Regions from separate parts of the Leuconostoc sp. S50 genome, predicted to be linked through region 1. Evidence: predicted binding sites of a transcription regulator. Region 1 holds the regulator's gene; the other holds the start of a gene.
The links. The regulator LexA, encoded in region 1, represses DNA repair genes until DNA is damaged. The targets are predictions, from matches to a motif close to CNAACANNTGTTNG.

Region 1 (8,179 bases):
GGTGTCCAATAAGCTGAACGCCTAGAAACCAGAAATAAGAGCCATCCAAAATATATCAAGATGACAAGTAAAGCTAATACTATGCTACGTAATTCAGCTGAAATATCAATGGCAATCCAAAGTAACGACGGACTTAGCAGAACAAACATAACCTGATTAATTGAAAACCCTGTATCGCGTAAACGTCTAATGAACAACGAAAGGCTTGGGACAAACAGCACAATAAAGACGGCTGCATCAACTTTCAGCACAAACCAAAAAGAGTTGCTGACTGTTAGTGTTGCGAAACCGATAATCGCTAATATTAAATCGTTAACGACATGAATCCAAAAAAAATCTAATCGATAGGCACCACTATGAAAATCAAGTGCCTCTCGCCAAAATTTAAAATAACGCCTAAACATTTTCCCTCCAAACAAAAAAACTTGGTAAGCTACCAAGTTTAAAAGTTATTTTAGTATAACATAAGAATTAAATTGTTAATAATTCTTTTTCTTTTTCAGCTGCAATGCCATCAATTGCTTTGATATTTTCGTCAGTCAGCTTTTGCGTTTGATCTTCTGCCTTGCGAGCATCGTCCTCAGGCATTTCTTTATCCTTTTTAATGTCATCCATGATGTCACGGCGAACATTGCGGACTGAAACCTTGGCTTTTTCTGCTTCAGCTTTAACTTCTTTAGCTAATTCTTTACGGCGCTCTTCTGTCATTTGCGGAATCGCCAAACGCACAATGTTGCCATCTGACGCAGGATTCAACCCCAAATCTGACACGTTAATTGCATGAACAATTGCTTCCAAAGCACTTTTATCGAAAGGTGTAATCAGCAAAATGCGCGCTTCTGGCACCGAAATTGACGCCACTTGATTTAGGGGTGTCATGGCACCATAATACTCAACTTCAATACGATTTAAAATATTTGGATTAGCTCGACCTGTACGGATATTAGCCAATTCACGTTGTAAAGCTTCCTGTGCCCCTTGCATCCGCTCTTGAGCATTTGTTAAATCAAAAGTCATTATTTTTCTCCTGTTACTGTGGTTCCAATTGGTTCACCAAGCACAACACGCTTGAGATTACCAGGTGTATTAAGATTGAACACGACCAATGGCATATTATTATCCATTGAAAGAGAACTTGCCGTTGAATCCATTACCTTCAAACCTTTTTGCAAAATTTCCAAGTGAGTCAATTCTGTAAATTTAACAGCATCAGCGTTTTTATTAGGATCTGAATCATAGATACCATCAACGCCATTTTTACCCATCAAAATAGCATCAGCATTGATTTCGTTAGCACGCAATGCTGCGGTAGTGTCGGTAGAGAAGTATGGTGATCCAGTACCAGCGGCAAAAATAACAATGCGTCCCTTTTCTAAGTGACGTATGGCACGCCCACGGATATATGGTTCTGCAATTTGTTGCATTGTAATTGCTGTTTGAACACGTGTTTGAACGCCAGAACGTTCTAAGGCATCTTGCAACACTAGGGCGTTCATCGTAGTGCCCAGCATACCCGTGTAATCAGCCCGTGAGCGTTCCATACCAACCTTAGAAGCTGGTTCGCCGCGCCACAAGTTACCACCACCAACAACAATTGCTATTTGAGTTCCCAAATCGTGAACTTCTTTCAGCTCTTCGGCAATAGCTGACACAACGGCAAGATCAATGCCCTGTCCCTTTTCACCAGCCAAAGCCTCACCTGACAACTTAATCAAAACACGTTTGTACTTAATATCAGTCATGTCTAACCTCTTTTATTTGCTTATACAATTATATCAAAAATCAGGCAAAAATTCCGAAAAAAAAGTGCGTTATCAACAATAACGCGCTTTTCATAGAAATAATGGTACAGATTAATCAATACTAGATAACAATCATCCCACACTGAAAAATCAATTATCCTAGTTGCTTAGCAACTTCTTCAGCCAAATCTGTCACTTTTTTCTCAAGACCATCACCGACTTGATAACGGACAAATGACTTGACTGAACCATTTTGTGAAGCAATAAATTGTGCAACTGTTTGATCACCATTTTTAACAAATGGTTGATCCAACAATGAAATTTCTGCCAAGAACTTTTTGATACGACCATCAACCATCTTTTCTTTGATGTTGTCTGGCTTGCCTGCCAAATCTTCAGAAGCCAATTGCACTTCTTTTTCCTTAGCCACAACTTCTGCAGGTACTTGATCATCTGAAACATATTGTGGTGCAATAGCAGCAACATGCATTGCAATGTCTTTAGCAGCTGCTTCCGAAGCACCATCAACGACAACTAATGCAGAAATTGAACCAGCCAAATGTGAATATGAGCCAAAGTTTTCAGAGTCAGACTTTTCCACAACTGTAAAACGACGCAAAGTGATTTTTTCACCAGTAATTTGTGTCGTACCAACAATCTTGTCGTTCAAAGTTTGACCAGCTTCAACTTCAAGCGCCAAAGCAGCTTCGACATCAGCTGGTGCAAATTCAACAATCGCATTAGCAACAGCACTCAACAATTCGTTAAATTCTGCGTTGCCAGCAACAAAATCTGTTTCTGAGTTCAATTCAATAATTGCAGCACGATTACCTTTAACGGCAACAGCTGTCATACCCTCTGCAGCGACACGATCGCCCTTTTTAGCAGCTTTAGCCATCCCTTTTTCGCGCAACAAATCAATTGCCTTATCTAGGTCGCCATCAGCTTCGACCAATGCTTTCTTAGCATCCATCATACCAACAGATGTCTTATCACGTAGTTCTTTTACTTGTGCAGCAGTAATTGCCATTATAGTGCTCCTCTAAAATAATTTAATGTATTTTAATTATAACATACTAAAATACCATTCCGCGCCCCAAACAGGTCCGCAAGGAACGGTATTTTTAAATCAAATAATTAGTTATTGCCTTCTTCAACAATGTTAGCAATTTCTTCGATTGATTCTGTATTTTCATCACCTTCGACAAACGCATCTTCTGGTGCTGAATCTTGACCTTGACGACCTTCGATAACCGCGTCAGCCATCTTCGCAGTAATCAAACGAACGGCACGAATAGCATCATCATTAGCTGGGATTTTAACATCAACAACATCAGGATTAGCGTTTGTGTCAATCATTGCTACTACAGGAATGTTCAACATGTTGGCTTCCTTAACAGCGATTTCTTCCTTCTTAGGGTCAACGACAAACAAAACATCTGGCAATCCAGGCATGTCTTGAATACCACCCAAGAACTTTTCCAACTTTTCACGTTGCTTGTTTAACAAAACAACTTCTTTTTTAGGTAATTGCTCGAATGTGCCATCTTCGGCCATTGCTTGCAAATCCTTCAAACGTTGGATACGTGTCTTAATCGTGTTCCAGTTAGTCAAAGTACCACCCAACCAACGGTGGTTGATGTAATATTGACCGGCACGTGTTGCTTCTTCAGCAATAGCATCAGAAGCTTGCTTCTTTGTACCAACAAACAAAACATTTGCGCCGTCAGTTGAAGCGTTACGGATGAAGTTATAGGCTTCATCAACCAACTTAACTGTCTTTTGCAAATCGATGATGTGAATACCATTACGTTCTGTAAAGATGTATTCGTCCATCTTTGGGTCCCAACGACGTGTTTGGTGACCGAAGTGTACTCCTGCTTCGAGGAGTTCTTTCATTGAAATAACTGCCATGATATGGCCTCCTAGGTTTTTCCGCCGACAAATTCGTGGTTCACGCTGACATCACTGCACCTACGCGTTCTCGTTTGTCGTGTGTATTTGTTGTTTTCCACAACAAGTTAAATTATACGGTATTTTTATATGTTTAGCAAGGACTTTATTACCATACTTTGGTTACTTTGTGTGCCAATAGAAACGTTTCTTTTTGAGGTCGCGTCAGCTTTTTAAAAGCTGCCTCTGCCTTTAATGCATCACTTTTAGTTTCAAATGATTCCTGATAAATCAATTGAAGTGGATGACGAGATTTAACACGTGTAAATTTAGCTCCCTTTCCTGATTCGTGTGTCGCTAAACGACGCAAGACATCATCTGTAAAACCACCATAAAAATAGCCGTCAGCAGTATATAAAACGTAAAAAAAATATGCTTTCATTATGACCAAGCCTTGCCATACAAAATGTTATTCATTTCGGGTGTGTAATCATTTTTTTCATCATAAGCAATTAAAGCTGGTAAAATTCGTACGCCACCCGGACGTCCTGATTTAATCGCTTCGACCAAAACCATATTTGCCTCACGATCTGCCTTACCATAGACGAATTGAATCCGCTTAATCATAAGTTTGCGGTTAGCAAAAGCTGCAAAAATATCTGCCAAACGGTCTGGTCGATGGACCATATAGAATTTACCGTTATTTTTCAACAGTTTATTAGCAATTTGAGCTAAATTTGGTAAGTTGATTGTTAATTCGTGGCGCGCTAATTCATAGTGATGATCATGATTAGTTTTAGTGGTGTCATTTAAAGGAAAATAAGGTGGGTTACTCAACACGGTCTCGACCGATCCCGGTTTGATGTCCTCAAAAATATTTTTCATATCCTTTTGCAGTACACTAACACGATCAGACATCCCATTCAAATCAATACTGCGCTGTGCCATGGCTGCCAATTCAGGCTGGATTTCGACTAATGTGACGCGGCCACTCACTTTTGGCGCATAAAATAACCCCACCGCCCCGGTGCCGGCACCCAAATCAACAGCATGTCCCCGTCCTTTACCTTTAACATCTGCAAAATGTGCTAGTAAAATGGCATCAAGTGAATAAGAAAACATATCTGGACTTTGAATAATTCTAATATTTTGAGATGGTAAACCATCAATCCGTTCGCCTGCTGTTAAACTTGGCTCTGTCATTTGCGTTTCTTCCCTTTTCTCGGTAAAATTAAATTTGATTTCGTTTATGAGGTGAATAAATATGAAATTTTACGACTTTCTTCGTGGTGTTGCCGTGGCTATTATTTGGACAATCAACGGTCGCATTACATATATGAACCGTGACAAACTACCTAAAGATGATAATTATGTCTTAGTTGGCCCACATCGTACTTGGTGGGACCCTGTATGGTACGCTGTGGCTGCGTATCCCAAACATTTTATTTTTATGGCCAAGATTGAACTTTTTAAATTTAAACCACTGGCCTGGCTTATTAAATCAGCAGGTGCTTTCCCTGTTGATCGTGAAAACGTTGGTCCTAGTGTCATCAAATATCCAGTTCGTGAGCTGAAAAGTGGTCAAAGATCATTAATCATGTTCCCGTCTGGTTCGCGCCACAGCGATGATTTGAAGTCCGGATCATTGCTAATTGCGCGTATGGCCGGAAAACCAATTGTACCGGCGGTATACCAAGGCCCAGTGAAGTTTAGCCACCTCTTTAAACGCCATAATACCACAATTAATTTTGGAGAGCCAATCTACATTGATCGCGCCGATAAATTGAATGCTGAAAACATCGCCAAATATACAGACATCATGCAATCAGCGTTCGATAAATTAGATGATGAAATTAATCCTGATTGGCACTACATTGATCCTAAAAGAATACAAAAAAAATAAGCGCTAAGCTTATTTTTTTTGCGCATTTGCACTTTGTTGTTTCATTTGAGCCATCATTTGATTCAACTTTTTTTGTGATGGCTTTTGACCCATTGACATCATCATTGACTTCATCATTTCTTCAGAAATTGGTGGATTCTTAGCCAAATAGTTTTTCATTGAACTACGTGCCAAAAAGAAACCACCAGCCAAACCAATCGCCAAGGCCAAAACCGCAATCAAGATTACAAGTCCTGTACTCATGTTTTTTCTCCTCATCGAATGTCTGATAACAATTATATCACAGCCGGTTAGTGCATGCCATCAAAAAAGTGAAGTTAATAAGTTCAAAATTCCAGTTCTTTATACACAGAAAACAAACAGAAATCACGTGGTTTCTACAGAATTTATAAATATTCTTGAATACTTATTTGGTATTTTATAAAATCACGAACACGTGTTTGATTTGTTCGTGTTTTTTGGGTATAATTGAGTTACTAATTATTAAGTAGGAACCCCATCATGGCAATTATTCAAGAAAGCAAACAAATACAAGTCTTAAGATTTATACATGAGGCCCAATCAACTAACGGTTTTCCTCCCACAGTCAGGGAAATTGGTGAGGCCGTTGGATTATCTTCGTCATCTACCATTCATGGCCATATTGAGCGTTTGGTTAAAAAAGGATATCTCTTAAAAGATGCTTCAAAACCAAGAGCACGCGCCATTGAAATCACAGACGCTGGGTTAGAAATGCTAGGTGTTTCAATTACGCCTGGTAAGATTCCTGTTCTCGGTGTTGTGACAGCAGGAACACCAATTTTGGCCGTTGAAGAAGAGGCAACAGAATTTTTCCCCATTCCTGACAATCTAATGCAATTTGATGGTGATTTGTTCATGCTTAATGTTCATGGCGAATCAATGATCAATATTGGTATTTTGGATGGTGACAAAGTCATTGTTCGTCGTCAAGAAAATGCTGATAATGGTGACGTCGTTGTCGCAATGAATGACAATGATGAGGCAACTGTAAAACGCTTTTTCCGTGAAGCAGATCATTATCGATTGCAACCTGAAAATGATGCAATGGCGCCAATTATTTTAAAGCAAGTTACCATTCTCGGTAAAGTTATTGGTCTTTATCGAGACGCAATCTATTAAAAAAATCGACAATATTGTCGATTTTTTTAGTTTACTTGCCATTTTTCAGGTTGCTTTTTCCATTCATTTAATGTTTCAATCTGATCTTCAGCCAAGTCTCCTCGACTAATAGCCAATGTCATCAGCTGTGAATAGGTTGTCAATGATTTAAAAGTTAAATTAGCACTCTCAAAATTTTTTACGCCAGCTAACAGTTCGTATGAAAAAATTGACACAATGCCCAAAACATTACCACCCTCTTTTTCAACTGCTTTTGCTGCAGCCAGGACTGAACCACCCGTTGAAATCAAATCATCAATTAGCACTACTTTGTGATTCGCTACGTTTGCACCCTCTGTCTGGCGACCCGCTCCATGATCTTTTGGTTTTGACCGGACATAAATCATTGGTTTTTCTAATTGATCCGCCACCCATGCTGCGTGCGGAATCCCTGCTGTAGCAACGCCGCCAATAATTTCAACATCAGGGTATTCAGTTTTGATTAATTCTGTTAAACCACTATAAATGTTTTTTCGAACATTTGGAAAACCAATCGTCATGCGATTATCAGTATAAATCGGACTTTTAATACCTGACGCCCATGTGAATGGTGCCTCCGGTGAAAATTTAACTGCACCAATTTCTAGTAAATCATTAGCAACTGCATTTGCATAATCTGTCATTTAAAGACTCCATTCATTCAATACTTGTTGATATGCGGCAACTGGATCACTAGCTTTAGTAATCGAACGACCAACAACCAGTCCCGTTGCACCTAATTGTTTTGCTTTGGCTGGTGTTGTGACACGTTTTTGATCGTTTGCGTTATCCCCAGCTAAACGGATACCAGGCGTAATGGTTAAGAAATCTGATTGCGTGTTAGCTTGTATCATACCAGCTTCTAAAGGTGAACTAATCGTGCCATCCACACCTGCGTTGTCAGCCATTTTTGCTAAGTACAACACACTTTCTGCCAACGTTACTGTCGATTGGGAAATTTCTTGAACGTCAGCTTCAGAAAAAGATGTTAATTGCGTCACTGCTAGTATTTTTAAGTTTTGACCTTTATTAGCAACTGCAGCAGTCATCATCTTAGTCCCGCCGGCCGCATGTAACGTTAAATACTGAACATCTAATTTTGCAATATTGGCAACTGCATGGCCAACAGTGTTGGGAATGTCATAAAGTTTTAAATCTAAAAAGATATCAAATCCCTTTTGGCGTAAATCTCTGACAAAATCCGGTCCTTCTGCAAAAAATAATTCCATACCAACCTTGATTGCCGGCTTTTTGTCTATTTTTTTAAAAGGTTCTAAAAAATTTAGTGCCGTGTTACCATCTGGAAAGTCCAGTGCAATAAAAACTGGTCGATTTATCATGTTTTTTCCCCTTAGTGGTCATCTTTTCTTGAACGTTCGCGTTACTTCTGTCACGTCCGTAAATCCATATTTATCAAGTGCTTTTGGTAATGCTGCAATGATATCTGTCATGATTGTTGGATTTGTCGCAATTGCAGACCCGA
Region 2 (8,179 bases), on a different contig from region 1:
GTTTGATAATAATTACATTGTTAAATATCTTGGGTTGAATGAATACGCTGTGTTCAATGCCGTTCAAACTTATAATCAGACAGAAAGTCGAAAGCGTGCTAAGCCAACCGATTTGGCAAAAGTTAAAAAGTTCGTTGCAACGCAAAAATTACCAGACAATATTCAATATTATGGCACGCAAAAAGGCAAAAATGTCTTTATGATTCATTTGGAGTCATTCCAACAATTTTTGATTGATTATAAAGTTGACGGTCAAGAAGTAACGCCTAATTTGAATAAGTTTTATCATGACCAAAATACGTTGAGTTTTGATAACTTTTATAATCAAGTGGGACAAGGTAAAACTTCTGATGCCGAAATGATGCAAGAGAATTCATTGTTTGGTTTGGCAACTGGTTCCGCAATGGTTAAATATGGTACTAATAATACGTTTGAGTCACTGCCAGCTATTTTGGGGCAACGTGGTTATACGACGGCTGCTTTCCATGGGGATGTTGCTAGTTTTTGGAACCGAGACAATACCTACAAGTCATTTGGCTATGATTATTTCTTTTCAAAATCTTATTACCCTAACGCCAACAAAGCAAATTATAATGTTGGTTACGGTATGAAGGATAAGATATTCTTAAGGGACAGTGCGCAATATATTGAACAATTACCACAACCATTTTATGCAAAGTTAATCACAGTTACTAATCATTATCCATACGATCTAGATAAGCAAAATATTGATTTTCCAGCTACCAAAACAGGAGATAACACGGTTGATGGTTATGTTCAAACCGCGCATTATTTGGATCAGTCCTTTGGTGAGTTAATGGCATACCTTAAGAAAGTTGGTCTCTACAATAATTCAGTGTTTGTGCTTTATGGTGATCACTATGGTATTTCCGAGAACCATCAGCCAGCAATTGCACAATTACTTGGCAAAGATAAGGTGACAAATTACGATTTAGCTAATTTCCAAAAGGTGCCATTTATGATTCATGCAACAGGTTTGAAAGGTGGCATTGATCATACCTATGGTGGTGAAATTGATATGATGCCAACTTTGCTGGACTTATTGGGTGTGCCAGATGATGGCATGACCATGTTTGGACAAGATATGTTATCGAATGATTATAAAGGCAAGGTTGTTTTCCGAGATGGTGATTGGATCACGCCAACTTATACCAAGTTTAATAATCAATATTTCAACACCCAAACAGGCCAGCAGGTGACAGAGAGTTCGGATAAGCAACTCAAAAAAGTTGCTAAAACAATGTCCGATTATGCTACGAAAGTGCTTGGCTATTCAGATGATGTTATTACTGGTGATTTGTTGCGATTTGATACATCGCGGTCAGACTTCCATGCGGTAAACAAAAAGGATTATAATTACAAGAAGTCTGCTGGTCTAGCAGCGTTGAAAAAGGCGCAAAAGAGTAATCCATCAAGTATTTTGGCCCAAAATAAGGGAAAATCAACATTAAGCGATTATGTCACAGATGCTCCTGAGTTAAAAAATGAGAGTTCAGATAAGTAAGAATGGCGAACAAGGTTCAACTAGAACATTTGTTCGTTTTTTGATATAATGAAACAAGATTGTCTCAAAAAATAGTGACAAGGTGACGAAAAGAGAAAATAATATGATTGAACACCAAACAGATCATGAATTTGAAGTGGTCTCAAAATATAAACCAACCGGTGATCAGCCGCAAGCCATCGAGCAGCTAGTCAGTGGCTTACATAATAATGTAAAGGAACAAATTCTACTTGGCGCTACGGGAACCGGTAAAACCTTTACTATTTCCAATGTTATTAAGGATGCGCAAAGACCAACATTAGTGCTCAGCCATAATAAAACATTGGCAGGACAACTTTATAGCGAATTAAAAGAATTTTTTCCAAATAATGCTGTTGAATATTTCGTATCCTACTATGATTATTATCAGCCGGAAGCTTATGTACCAAGTTCTGATACTTTTATTGAGAAAGATTCCGCTGTCAATGATGAGATTGATAAATTGCGTAACTCAGCAACAAGCGCACTGTTGGAACGACGCGATACCATTGTGGTGGCTTCTGTCAGTTCAATTTTCGGATTGGGAGATCCACATCAATATAAAGATCATGTGATTAGTTTACGGGTGGGCTATGAGTATGGTCGCGACCAGCTGATGCGTGACCTGATTGACGTTCAATTTACTCGTAATGATATTGATTTTCATCGTGGTACTTTCCGAGTGCGGGGTGATGTTGTCGAGATTTTCCCAGCCTCACAAGATGAGATGGCGTTACGCGTAGAATTTTTTGGGGATGAAGTTGATCGTATTCGAGAAATTAATTCCTTAACGGGTGAAACAGTGTCAGAACGTGAACATGTTGCTATTTTTCCTGCTAAGCACTTTATGACAGACGACGATCAAATGCGTGTCGCGCTTGAAGGCATTCGCCAAGAAATGAATGAACAAGTGACAAAATTTGAAAAAGAAGGCAAATTAATCGAGGCACAACGGATTAAACAGCGCACGGAATATGATTTAGCAATGCTTGAAGAAATGGGATTTGTTGGTGGTATTGAAAACTATTCACGTTGGATGGATGGTCGACAAGCTGGAGAACCGCCATTTACACTCCTAGATTTTTTCCCAGATGATTTTCTCATCGTAGTGGATGAAAGCCATGTGACAATGCCACAGGTGAGAGGCATGTTTAATGGTGACAAGGCACGTAAGGAGACATTGGTTAACTATGGTTTTCGATTGCCAAGTGCTTTAGATAATCGACCATTGACACTACCGGAATTTGAGCAACATGTTAATCAAATCATTTACATGTCAGCCACACCGGGTGATTATGAAATGAACCGTGTAGCACCAGAGCATATTGCACAGCAGATTATTCGCCCAACTGGTCTGCTCGATCCCGAGGTTGAAGTACGCCCAGTTATGGGTCAAATTGATGACTTAGTAGGCGAAATTAATTTGCGATCGAAACGTGATGAACGTGTTTTTATTACGACACTTACTAAGCGAATGGCAGAAGATTTAACTGATTACTTGAAAGATTTGGGCATTAAAGTTGCATACTTACATGCCGACATCAAGACGTTAGAGAGAACAGAAATTATTCGTGATTTGCGTTTAGGAAAGTACGATGTTTTAATTGGTATTAACTTGTTACGTGAAGGTATTGACGTGCCTGAAGTGTCCTTGGTGGCCATTTTAGATGCGGATAAGGAAGGCTTTTTGCGTAATCCACGCTCATTGATTCAAACTATTGGTCGTGCAGCACGTAACGAAAATGGTCATGTCATCATGTATGCCGATAAAACCACCGCGTCGATGGCAGAGGCAATGGCAGAAACAAGTCGACGTCGTGAGATACAGATGGCATATAATGAAGCGCATGGTATTACGCCAAAGACCATTAAAAAGGAAATTAGGGATCTGATTTCGATTACGCATGCTGCTGTTTCGGATGACAAAGCAGTTGATTTGACGCAAGTGGCATTTGATGATTTGCCAGCAGATGAGCAACAGGCTATTATTGATAATTTGACGGCACAAATGAAAGCAGCTGCTAAAGCGCTGGACTTTGAAGAAGCCGCACAATTGCGTGATAGTGTCATGACATTAAAAACACGTGCTGGTCATTAACCAACACCATTTAAATGAATTTAAAGAGAAAAAGAATGGCAAAAACACAAATAGAAATTCGCGGTGCACGGGCACACAATCTAAAAAACATTGATGTTGATATACCAAAAGATCGTTTGACTGTTGTCACGGGTTTGTCGGGATCTGGCAAATCATCGTTGGCATTTGATACTTTATATGCCGAAGGGCAGCGTCGTTATGTGGAAAGTCTAAGCTCTTATGCTCGCCAGTTTTTAGGTCAAATGGATAAACCAGATGTTGACTCAATTGATGGGCTATCACCTGCGATTTCAATCGATCAAAAAACAACCTCCAATAATCCAAGATCAACGGTTGGCACTGTTACAGAAATTAATGATTATTTTAGATTGTTATATGCGCGAGTTGGTCGCCCGGGTGATCCGGATGATGGCACAAAAATTATGTATACAATTGATCAAATGGTCAATGACGTACTCGAGCGGCTGCCGGAGGGGAGCCGATTACAGGTGTTTGCACCAATCATTCAGCAGCAGCGCGGCTCCCATGCTTCAGCATTTGATGTGATGCGAAAACAAGGCTACATTCGCGCCCGTGTTGATGGTGATTTGATTGAGTTAGACTCAGACAATGAGACATTAGATAAAAATGAAGCACACGATATTGATGTTATGGTTGACCGCATTGTTTTACGTGATAATTCTCGATCACGTTTATATGATTCAATTGAGTCAGCAGTACGTCTCGCGGCTGGGCGCGTGACAATTGAGGTCGTGTCACGAGATGACAAATCAGAATCAATTGTTTTAAGGTATTCTGATCATTACCTTGGCGAATTAAAAGATTTTCGTGTTGGTCGGCTAGAACCACGACTGTTTAGTTTTAATGCACCACTAGGTGCTTGTGAATTTTGCCAAGGATTAGGCGTTACCCGTGAGGTTGATATCGATTTGGTTATTCCAGATCGGCACAAATCGCTTAACGAAGGGGTCATCGTACCGTGGAATCCTATTTCATCTAACTATTATCCTGAAATGCTAAAGCAGTTTGCCGAACAATTCAAAATTGATATGGACAAACCGTTTGAGAAACTAACTGCTAAACAACAAACACTCATCTTAAATGGCTCTGGCGATAAAGATTTTCATTTCCATTATGAAAATGATTTTGGTGGTGTTCGTGATGTTGACATACCATTCGAAGGTGTGATTAACAACATTTCTCGTCGTTTTAACGAAACTAATTCTGACTTTACACGGGATCAGATGGCCAACTATATGACAGAGTTAACTTGTAAAGCATGTGGTGGATATCGTTTGAACCCGGCAGCCTTATCAGTGAAAATTTCGGGTAAGCATATTGGTGAAGTTTCTGAAATGCCTGTTGACCAAGAACTTAATTTTTTTAATGGTATCAGCTTGGGTCAACAAGATACAGAAATCGCGGCGCCAATTATTAAAGAAATTAAAGATCGTTTGGGATTTTTGGAAAGTGTTGGATTGAAATATTTAACACTTTCTCGTTCTGCTCGGACACTTTCTGGCGGTGAATCTCAGCGTATTCGACTAGCTACACAAATTGGTTCCAACTTGTCTGGCGTGCTTTACGTTTTAGATGAACCTTCTATTGGGTTGCATCAAAGAGATAATGACATGCTTTTGGCATCATTGCAACGTATGCGTGATTTAGGCAATACGTTAGTCGTTGTCGAACACGATGAAGACACGATGCGCGCTGCTGATTACTTAATTGATGTTGGTCCTGGTGCCGGTGCCCTTGGTGGGAAAATTGTTGCTAGTGGTACACCAGCTGTCGTTGAAGCTAACCCTAACTCCTTAACAGGGCAATATTTATCTGGTAAAAAGTATATTCCTGTGCCTACTAAACGGCGATCAGGAAATGGTGAATTTATTACCATTAAGGGTGGTAAGGAAAACAACCTTAAAAATGTGACTGTGAAGTTTCCTTTGGGGAAGTTTATCGCTGTCACTGGTGTTTCGGGTTCAGGGAAATCAACGTTAGTTAACGCGATTTTAAAACGAGCCCTCAAGCAAAAATTAAACAATAATTCTGAAAAACCTGGTCGTTTTCGTGCCATTGAAGGTGTTGACAATATCGAACAAGTTGTTGACATTGATCAATCACCAATCGGACGAACACCACGTTCAAATCCTGCCACTTATACTGGTGTATTTGATGACATTCGTGATTTATTTGCACAGACAAATGAAGCCAAAATGCGTGGCTATAATAAGGGAAGGTTTTCATTTAATACTAAAGGCGGTCGCTGTGAAAATTGTCGTGGTGATGGTGTCATCAAAATTGAAATGAACTTTTTGCCAGATGTTTATGTGGCATGTGAGGTATGTGGTGGCACACGTTATAATTCTGAGACACTTGAAGTGAGCTACAAAGGCAAAAATATTTCACAAGTACTGAATATGACAGCAACTGAAGCCCTTGATTTTTTTGCGCCAATTCCTAAAATAGCCCGAAAGTTGCAAACTATTAACGATGTTGGATTAGGGTATGTCAAATTAGGTCAATCAGCCACAACACTTTCTGGTGGTGAGGCCCAGAGAATGAAGCTGGCATCTGAATTGCATCGTCGTACTAATGGTAAAACAATGTATATTTTGGATGAACCAACCACGGGACTTCATACAGATGATATTGCGCGTCTACTGCAAGTTCTTGAACGATTGGTTGATGCTGGTAATACAGTGGTTGTGATTGAGCATAATTTGGACGTGATTAAATCTGCTGATTGGCTGATTGATATGGGACCTGAAGGTGGTGCAGGCGGCGGTGAAGTATTAGTCACGGGCACACCCGAAAAAGTCATGAAAACAGAGCAGTCCTATACTGGACGTTATCTCAAAACAATTATTGAACGTGACTTAGATCGCGCTAAATAGTTGCATTTCCATTAAAACGTGGTATAGTTATTAAATGTAAGTAAGATTGCTAGAGTAATTAATTGAAAAATATTGATTACCCCGTCCCTATTTGCAAAAAAACAAATTGGAGATCTCATACAATGACAGAAAAATTAGACATTGCCTCAGCGGCTCGCAAGTTGAAAAGTCCTAATATTAAGACACGTAAGCGTGCTCTAAAGGCAATTCATGACCTTGCCCGTCAAAAAACAGTTTCTAAGTAACAGTTAGTCGTCCTACAAAATTGTGGGGCGACTTTTTGTGTTAAAATGAAGTTAGTTTTTGGAAAGGTTGAAAAATATGAACCCTAAAATCGTGATTATTGGTGGCGGTTCCGGTTTGCCAGTTATCATTAAGCCTCTAGTCAGAGAAGCGGTTGATTTATCGGCCGTGGTGACTGTTGCTGATGATGGTGGATCGAGCGGACTGCTAAGAGATTACATTAATATCGTGCCACCAGGTGATATTCGTAATATTTTGGTGGCAATGGCCGATGTCGATCCAGAAATATTAAAGCTCCTGCAATATCGTTTTCATGCAGAAGATGAATTCTTCGCTGAACATGCTGTGGGTAATTTAATTATTGCTGCGATGACGGAAATGCAGGGTAACATTTTTGATGCTGTGCAACGGTTAGCGACGTTTTTGAACGTCTGTGGTCACGTCTATCCTGTTTCAAATGAGCCATTAGTTTTACATGCAGAATTTAAAAATGGATCGACTTTGGCGGGTGAGTCTGAAATTACGCATGCGCATCAAACAATTGATCATGTGTGGGTCACTGGTGATGAACCAGGCGAGGAACCGAAAGCAGCACCGGAGGTTGTGACAGCAATTATGAACGCTGACATGGTAGTGTACGGGCCGGGTAGCTTGTTTACTTCGATTTTACCAAATGTCGTGGTGCCAGAAGTGAGACAAGCTCTCCAGCAAACGTCAGCCAAACAAGTCTATATTGCTAATATCATGACGCAAAAAGGCGAAACAGATGCCTATACAGATGCACAACATTTGCTAGCCCTTAATGCACATATTGGTGCACCCGTTGTTAATTATGTTGTTTCAAATAGTAAAAAGGTACCAGACGATTTCGTTGATTTTCAGAAGTGGAATGAGATTTCAAAACAAGTTAAACTTGATGAATCAGCTGTAAAGGTTCAGGGCGCTCAGCAAATTGCTGGTGATTTTTTGCAATTACGTGATGCTGGGGCCTTTCATGATGGTCAAAAGATTGCTGATAAGTTGATGGAAATTTTAGGAAAAAAATAGATGTCTTACGCTGCTGAAGTAAAAAAGGAACTAACTGGTTTGATTGTTCATGGCGGTAATGCCAAGGCAGAGTTATCGGCACTTATGCGCATGAATGGCGTCAGCACACTCGGGTTAGATCAAAGCATTCGCGTTCAGACCGAAAATGCGGCAATTGCTAGACGCATTTACACGCTTTTAAAACAAAGTTATGATAATGTTGAGGTCGAAGTGACAGTCAGTGATCACAACCATTTGTCTCGACATAAGTCATACGGTGTATTGTTGAAAAGCCAGATCGATGATGTGCTAAATGACCTTGGGGTTGATCCTTTTGGTCTTCATCCAGAGATTCCGTCGCGCCTTCTAAAT

Region 2: a site for LexA is predicted at 1,548-1,561, ahead of uvrB (excinuclease ABC subunit UvrB). Genes of this name have one in related genera too.

The regions. Positions count from the first base shown of each region.
Region 1 covers NZ_JACVUE010000001.1:446,182-454,360, reverse strand. The annotation lists gene IAE53_RS02155 (DUF805 domain-containing protein) at 1-404, opposite strand, end outside; gene frr (ribosome recycling factor) at 472-1,017, opposite strand; gene pyrH (UMP kinase) at 1,017-1,742, opposite strand; gene tsf (translation elongation factor Ts) at 1,897-2,772, opposite strand; gene rpsB (30S ribosomal protein S2) at 2,880-3,656, opposite strand; gene IAE53_RS02130 (GIY-YIG nuclease family protein) at 3,805-4,077, opposite strand; gene IAE53_RS02125 (tRNA1(Val) (adenine(37)-N6)-methyltransferase) at 4,077-4,838, opposite strand; gene IAE53_RS02120 (1-acyl-sn-glycerol-3-phosphate acyltransferase) at 4,900-5,538, shown strand; gene IAE53_RS02115 (YneF family protein) at 5,548-5,781, opposite strand; gene lexA (transcriptional repressor LexA) at 6,040-6,678, shown strand; gene pyrE (orotate phosphoribosyltransferase) at 6,705-7,340, opposite strand; gene pyrF (orotidine-5'-phosphate decarboxylase) at 7,341-8,036, opposite strand; gene IAE53_RS02095 (dihydroorotate dehydrogenase) at 8,055-8,179, opposite strand, start outside.
Region 2 covers NZ_JACVUE010000011.1:31,513-39,691, reverse strand. The annotation lists gene IAE53_RS09050 (LTA synthase family protein) at 1-1,525, shown strand, start outside; gene uvrB (excinuclease ABC subunit UvrB) at 1,629-3,641, shown strand; gene uvrA (excinuclease ABC subunit UvrA) at 3,677-6,538, shown strand; gene IAE53_RS09035 (putative metal homeostasis protein) at 6,661-6,783, shown strand; gene yvcK (gluconeogenesis factor YvcK family protein) at 6,860-7,828, shown strand; gene whiA (DNA-binding protein WhiA) at 7,829-8,179, shown strand, end outside.